Linked DNA regions of Prochlorococcus marinus XMU1419. The protein of the gene in region 1 binds, or shares a complex with, the protein of each later gene. Links are inferred from orthologs where the notes say so. Each region holds a gene or a part of one and is shown on either strand. Other genes may lie near its edges.

Region 1 (4,100 bases):
AAATAAAAATTTTTAATTGTAAAGGTTATTAATTTATTTATAAATGAAATTCTTCCAATTACTCCAAAAACACCATCCCAGGCATTCATCATATTTAAATGTTGAGTTGGTAGAACAACTAACATTGGTAGAGTAATTGCAGCTAATTCTGCAGTATTTGCTCCAACTGTAGTAATCGCAAGATCACATTCTTTTAATATTTCATAGCAAGGATGTTTTTTAATTAGATAAATTTTTGTATTTTTTGATGTTTCAATAACATAATCAAAACAGGAGTCTTTGATGTTTTTAATAGTTTTGATTTTTGATGAATAATATCTTGAAATTGGATTTCCCTCGCTTAGAAAAAATAAATATTCATCTTTATTAGTGGTTGGGGCAATAGGAATTATAAAATTTATATTTTTACTTTCTTTAGATATAAGATCTGCAATTTCTAAAAAAAAAGGAATTCCAACAGAGAGCTTTGCTTTTTTAGAACCCGGCAATAATGCAATATAGTTTTTTTCTTTATTTTTTAATGATACTTCACTATCAAATTTAATATCTGCCATCAAATCGCCAATAATTTGACATTTATTTTTATGTTTTTTAGGAATTAACTCTTTTACTTTTCTATTCATAGCAGCAATTTCGTTTGTCCATTGAGGCCATCGTGAAATCCATTCAGCATATGTGATATTTAAATAACCTAATCTTTTAGCAAGTAAAATGCTCCAAAATTGATCTCCGCCAAGGAAAATAACTATTCCTTTTTTTGGCCAACTCGCAAAGGAATGTGGGTTTATTAATAATTTCCAAAAACTTTTGGGTTTTGTAATTAATTCGAATTTATTCCATGAATTTGCAACTAAAAATTCTTTACCAGTGGCGTTTGGGCAAGGAACAAGGACCAACCTAAGAATGATGTCTAGTTTATCGTCCTCAAATAATGATTGATTTATTTTGTTAAGCTCATCCACTACAGGATTTACCCATGTAGTTAATTCACCAGGACCATTGGAAATTATAACTACTGCAACTGATTCTTTTTTCATTGCAGTTAAACCATAATACATTAAATGCGGACGGCGAGACTTGAACTCGCAAGGCCTAAGCCACACGCTCCTTAGACGTGCGCGTCTACCAATTCCGCCACGTCCGCAAAGGGTTTTCAGCAGCCTGGGGATGCTTAAACCTTAAAAATATCATACATTATTGGCTGAATTAAGCATGTAGTACGAAAAGAGTTTTTTTGAATATGATGAATAATTTTTCTATTGCATAAAACAAATATTTATACATATATAACGTTTTAGGTTGTATTGTAAAAAATGTCCTCTGATCACTAAAAAATTTTGTTGAATACTTTGGCAAATAATTTTTTATTTTAAGTCATTTCATTTCTTCAATTTTATTTTCATAATGGTTGAAAAAGTTTTAATTGCTAATCGTGGAGAAATAGCTTTACGAATTGTCAGAAGTTGTAGAGAACTAGGTATTGCAACCGTTGCGGTTTTTAGCACTGTAGATAAAAAAGCATTACATGTTCAGCTTGCTGATGAGGCGGTTTGCGTAGGAGATTCATTAAGTAATAAGAGTTATTTAAATATTCCAAATATACTTGCTGCTGCAACATCAAGAGGAGTTGATGCTATTCATCCTGGTTATGGATTTCTTGCGGAAAATGATAAATTTGCTGAGATGTGTAACGATCATGGCATAGTTTTTATTGGCCCATCTCCTAAAGCTATTAGATCAATGGGAGATAAATCTACAGCTAAAGAAACTATGGAAGCAGTTGGAGTTCCAACAGTACCTGGTAGTAAAGGCTTGTTATCAAATGTAGATGAGGCTTATAAATTGGCAGATGATATTGGCTATCCGGTAATCATTAAAGCCACTGCTGGAGGAGGGGGAAGAGGTATGCGGTTGGTTGAAAAATCTGATAATCTAGAAAAAATGTTTAAAGCAGCTCAAGGCGAAGCAGAAGCAGCTTTTGGTAATGATGGTTTATATATGGAGAAATTTATAAAGAAGCCAAGACATGTAGAAATTCAAATCTTGGCCGACAGGTCAGGTAATGTTGTTCATTTAGGAGAGCGAGATTGTTCAGTGCAAAGAAGACATCAAAAGTTGCTAGAAGAGTCTCCTAGTCCTGCAATTAATACTGAGCTAAGAAAAAAAATGGGGAATGCAGCTATTGCTGCTGCAAAAAGTATCGGCTACGAAGGAGCCGGGACAGTTGAATTTTTAGTTGATGATGATAATAATTTTTATTTTATGGAGATGAATACTAGGATTCAAGTTGAACATCCTGTTACTGAAATGGTTACAGGGGTTGATTTAATAGCTGAGCAAATTAAAATCGCAAGTGGAGCAAATTTGGAATTTAACCAGGATGATATCCATTTAAATGGTCATGCTATTGAATGTAGAATCAATGCTGAAGATCCTTCACACAATTTCCGACCTTCACCTGGAAAAATAACTGGGTGGCTTCCTCCTGGTGGCCCTGGTGTAAGGGTGGATAGTCATGTCTATACAGGCTATGAAATTCCTCCTTTTTATGACTCATTAATTGGTAAATTAATAGTTTGGGGAAAGGATCGTAATACTGCAATTAAACGTATGAATAGGGCTTTAAATGAATGTGCAATAACTGGTATTCCCACAACAATTAACTTTCATCTAACCTTACTGAATAAATCTAAATTTAAGCAGGGTAAGATACATACTAAATATGTAGAAGAAGAATTATTGCCAAATTACTGAGAAAAAATTAAATGATTCCTATGAAATATGTGTATGCAATGCAAGTTTTATAAGCCCTTGCTGACCGACTAAAATTTCTCTTAAAAAGCTTATAACTCCGATCCAAATTACGGGTCCAACATCAACGCCTCCAATAGGAGGAATTAGTTTTCTTGTTAAATTAAGAATAGAGCTTGATGGTATTGAAACTAATAACCATATCCCTTTACTTAAATCAATTTTTGGGTACCAACTAAGTATTAATCTTATTAGAAAAACTATAGTTAGATATGAAAGAGAAATTCCTAAACTAATATCTAAAATTTGAAGAGAGTTTACAAGCAAGAAATCACAATTATTTAACTCATCTTAATAAATAACCCATTGAAACGTATTTAATTCGTATTATAAATTGAGAATTTAATATTTAAAAAGTGTTTCAAATTTCGAATTTATTATTAGCCGCAGATTTTTCTGCTGAAGTTGCAAATAATTCCGCAGTCGGAATGATAGGTAGTTTTATTGCTGCTGCCTTACTTATCGTTATACCAGCCACTGCATTTTTGATTTTTGTCAGCCAGAAAGATTCCCTCGATCGTACTTCTACTGGAAGACGCTAGTTTTTGTAGAAGTTTTAAGTACACTATATATAGGGGATATAAGTAACCCTTTAAAAAATAATTTTTTGGAGAAAGAATGTGGTCAATGCTAGTCTCAATTGGGCCAGTATTGTTGGTATAGTTCTCGCGGTATGTGGGGGAGGCCTTTATTTTTTGAGGTCCTTTAAGCCTGCCTTGGCCAGGGATTATGATGTTTTCTTCGCAGCAATTGGACTTTTGTGTGGAGGAATATTATTTTTTCAAGGCTGGAGGTTAGATCCTATCCTTCAGTTTGGTCAGTTTTTACTTGCAGGAACTACAGTTTTTTTCGCATATGAAAGTGTGCGATTGAGGGGAGTTGCTACTGATCAAGCTAGAAGGTCATCTTATTTTGACGATGATCCTATTTCTGATGGTCCCAGAAATTCTAGAGGCCGATTTAATGACGATTACGATAGGTTTGAAGAACCTGAGAGACAATCCAGAAGATTTAAACCTCAAGAAGATGAATTTGAAGAAGACTATATGGAGGGGAGATCTCGTAGGAGGAATGTTTCAAGAGCCATACCCTCTGCTGCAGCAAGTAGAAGTAGGCCATCTACAAGGGAAATAAGTCAGTTTGAAAATGACGAACCTATAAGAAGGAGAAGACAGACTTCTGAAGATAGAAATAGTAAACAACCAGAAACAAATAACTTTGGTGAGAGAAGAAATTTATCTCGCGATGAAGTTAAAACAGGGTCTAGACCCAGAATGAATCGTACAGTT
Region 2 (2,934 bases), on another replicon or contig:
AGCAGGAACAAGTACCGTAAAAAGAGCCTTTGAGCATATTTTTGCCAGAGAAGATATTGTTCCCGCAGTTGTAGAAGGTGATAGTTACCACAGATTTGAGAGAATGCCTATGAAAAAAGCTATGGCGGACGCTCTTTCAAAAGGTGAAAATTTCTCTCATTTTGGTCCAGAGGCTAATCTTTTTGACAAGTTAGAAGAACTTTTTAAAATCTATGGTGAAACTGGAGGAGGAAAGAAAAGATATTATCTACATAGTCTTGAAGAAGCAGAAGAGCATAATACAAGACTTGGGACATCCTTGGAACCTGGACAATTTACTCCATGGGAAGATATTCCTGAAGGTACAGACGTACTTTTTTATGAAGGTTTGCATGGCGGGGTAGAAGGTGATGGATACAATGTGGCATCTTATGCTGATTTACTTGTTGGTGTTGTTCCGATAACAAATTTAGAGTGGATTCAAAAAATCCATAGAGATAACGCAGAAAGAGGTTACTCAGCGGAAACCATTGTGGACACTATATTGAGAAGAATGCCTGATTATATAAATCACATTTGCCCACAATTCAGCAAAACCGATATTAATTTCCAAAGAATTCCCACAATTGACACTTCTAATCCTTTCATATGCAGAAATATCCCAACTCCTGATGAGAGCTTTGTGATCATACATTTCAGAAAAGGGGCAAGAGAGAAATGGGGGATTGATTTTCAATACTTGCTTGGAATGATTAACGATTCATTTATGTCAAGTCCAACAAGTATCGTTGTAAATGGAGGGAAAATGGGTTTCGCAATGGAACTAATTCTCACTCCAATAATTCATAAAATGATTGAGGAGAAAAATAAATAATAATTAATTTTAGATTATCAATTCAAATCATTATATTTTTAACTTTGAGAAGTTTTTAATCTAGAGGATCTCAAATTTTTATATATCTTTCTTGATAAAAGTACCTTACTTAGATTTAAATAGAAAAAACAGGAAAAGTTGTGTCATTAATCGACTGGTTTGCCGCAAGGCGTAAAGATCAATTTGTTGGGAAAGTTTCCCAAGATACTGACGAGGGAGATGGTTTATGGGTTAAATGTTCAGAGTGTTCGCAAGTAGCCTATAGAAAAGACCTAATTTCAAATTTCAATGTTTGTAGTAATTGTGGACACCACAATAGGATTAATAGCGATGAAAGGATAAATATAATTGCTGATAAAAATTCATTCAAAGAATTTGATAGTTCACTAAGTCCTACAGATCCTTTGGGTTTTAAAGATAGAAGAGCGTATGCTGATCGAATTAAAGAAAGTCAAGCAGGTACAGGTTTAAGAGATGGAGTCGTAACAGGTATCTGTTCTGTGAATTCAATGCCTTTAGCATTAGCTGTTATGGATTTTAGATTTATGGGAGGATCCATGGGTTCAGTAGTTGGTGAAAAAATTACAAGGATAATTGAGAGAGCAACTTTAGAAAATTACCCAATTCTTATTGTTTGCGCATCAGGAGGAGCAAGGATGCAAGAAGGTATGTTAAGTCTCATGCAAATGGCAAAAATATCTGGAGCACTAAAAAAACATAAAGAGAAAAATCTTCTATATATGCCCTTGTTAACTCATCCAACTACTGGAGGGGTAACAGCCAGCTTTGCGATGTTAGGTGATTTAATTTTGGCGGAACCTAAAGCACTTATTGGATTTGCTGGAAGAAGGGTTATAGAACAAACATTAAGAGAAAAATTACCCGATAATTTTCAAACAGCTGAATATCTACTTGAGCATGGTTTTGTTGATGTAATAGTGAAAAGGAAAGATCTCAAGGATACTCTGACTAAAATTTTAAAAATTCATGGTGTAAAAGAACTTGCAGAATCAAATATATAAAATGAGAATAATTTCTAATTTATTTTATTTTTCTTTAAGCCTTCTACTCTTTATTTTAAACTTTGCTTCCTATTCATATGCCATAGGAAATGTTGATTGGGTTCTCCTTAAAGAGAATGATGATGGGAAAGAATGGCTTGATAAAGGGAGTATTAAGTCGCTGCCAAATGGTGAAATAAGTGTATTAACAAAGTTCTTTAAGAATCCAACTAATTCTGATGAAGATGGAGAGTTATCACTTTATGTAATGAGAATTAATTGCAATGAAAAAAAGTTCAAAGATACATCAATAAATGGAATTCCTCAATTCAATTCAAAATGGCAAACTTCTAATAATGATGAACTTATAGATGTTGTTATTGAAAATAGCTGTTCAGAGTTTATTAATAGATAAGAATGAATATTAAAAATAAAAAATTAAAAATAGCAATCGCTGGACTAGGGTTTGGGAAAAAAGTTCATTTAGAGGCATTAAAAGAATCTGATCACTTAACTCCTGTAGCTATTTATCATTACGAGAAAAAGCAAAAATCGATATTAGAAAAAGAAACGGGCTTAGATTTTTTTCATAATTGGGAAGACTTAGTTAAATCCCCAAAGATTGATGGAATTATTATTGCCACCCCCCCTGAATCAAGATTTAAGTTAGCAAAACAAGCTCTTGAGAATAATAAAAATTTGCTCCTAGAAAAACCCGTTTCAATATCCTCCTCAGAAATTGAAGAGCTTCAGAGAATATCTTTGATTAATAATTTAAGCGTATGTGTTGATTTTGAATATAGAGCAGTACCTCTTTTCCTTCAGACAAAAAAACTTATTGATGAAAATATCTTAGGAGATATATATTTAGTCAAATTAGATTGGTTAATGGGCAGTAGATCCGATCCCAAAAGGTCCTGGAATTGGTATTCATTGGAAGAAAAAGGTGGAGGAGTTATTGGCGCCCTAGGTACTCATGCATTCGATATGTTGAATTGGTTTTTTGGAGAATCAATAAATGTATCTGGTAAGTTAGCTACATCAATCAAAAAAAGACCTTTACCTAATTCATCTGATTTA

The links.
Region 2: the proteins of accC (region 1) and accD are in contact, whole or in part, in a solved structure (PDB 8UXZ), measured with the Escherichia coli proteins. The link is inferred for Prochlorococcus marinus XMU1419 from one-to-one orthologs.

Annotation. Positions count from the first base shown.
Region 1 is NZ_JAAORO010000001.1:65,595-69,694, forward strand. The notes cover bases 724-3,579. They hold accC (acetyl-CoA carboxylase biotin carboxylase subunit), read left to right. Parts: upstream 724-1,404; coding sequence 1,405-2,754; downstream 2,755-3,579. Other genes in these bases: HA151_RS00305 (glycosyl transferase), read right to left, coding at 724-1,058; HA151_RS00320 (YggT family protein), read right to left, coding at 2,773-3,078; psbX (photosystem II reaction center X protein), read left to right, coding at 3,168-3,353; HA151_RS00330 (Ycf66 family protein), read left to right, coding at 3,432-3,579. Also shown: more of HA151_RS00305, read right to left, coding at 1-723; more of HA151_RS00330, read left to right, coding at 3,580-4,100. UniProt on the Escherichia coli protein: This protein is a component of the acetyl coenzyme A carboxylase complex; first, biotin carboxylase catalyzes the carboxylation of the carrier protein and then the transcarboxylase transfers the carboxyl group to form malonyl-CoA.
Region 2 is NZ_JAAORO010000002.1:116,124-119,057, reverse strand. It holds accD (acetyl-CoA carboxylase, carboxyltransferase subunit beta), read left to right. Parts: upstream 1-993; coding sequence 994-1,875; downstream 1,876-2,934. Other genes in the region: HA151_RS04195 (Gfo/Idh/MocA family protein), read left to right, coding at 2,272-2,934; HA151_RS04200 (hypothetical protein), read left to right, coding at 1,877-2,269; HA151_RS04210 (phosphoribulokinase), read left to right, coding at 1-853.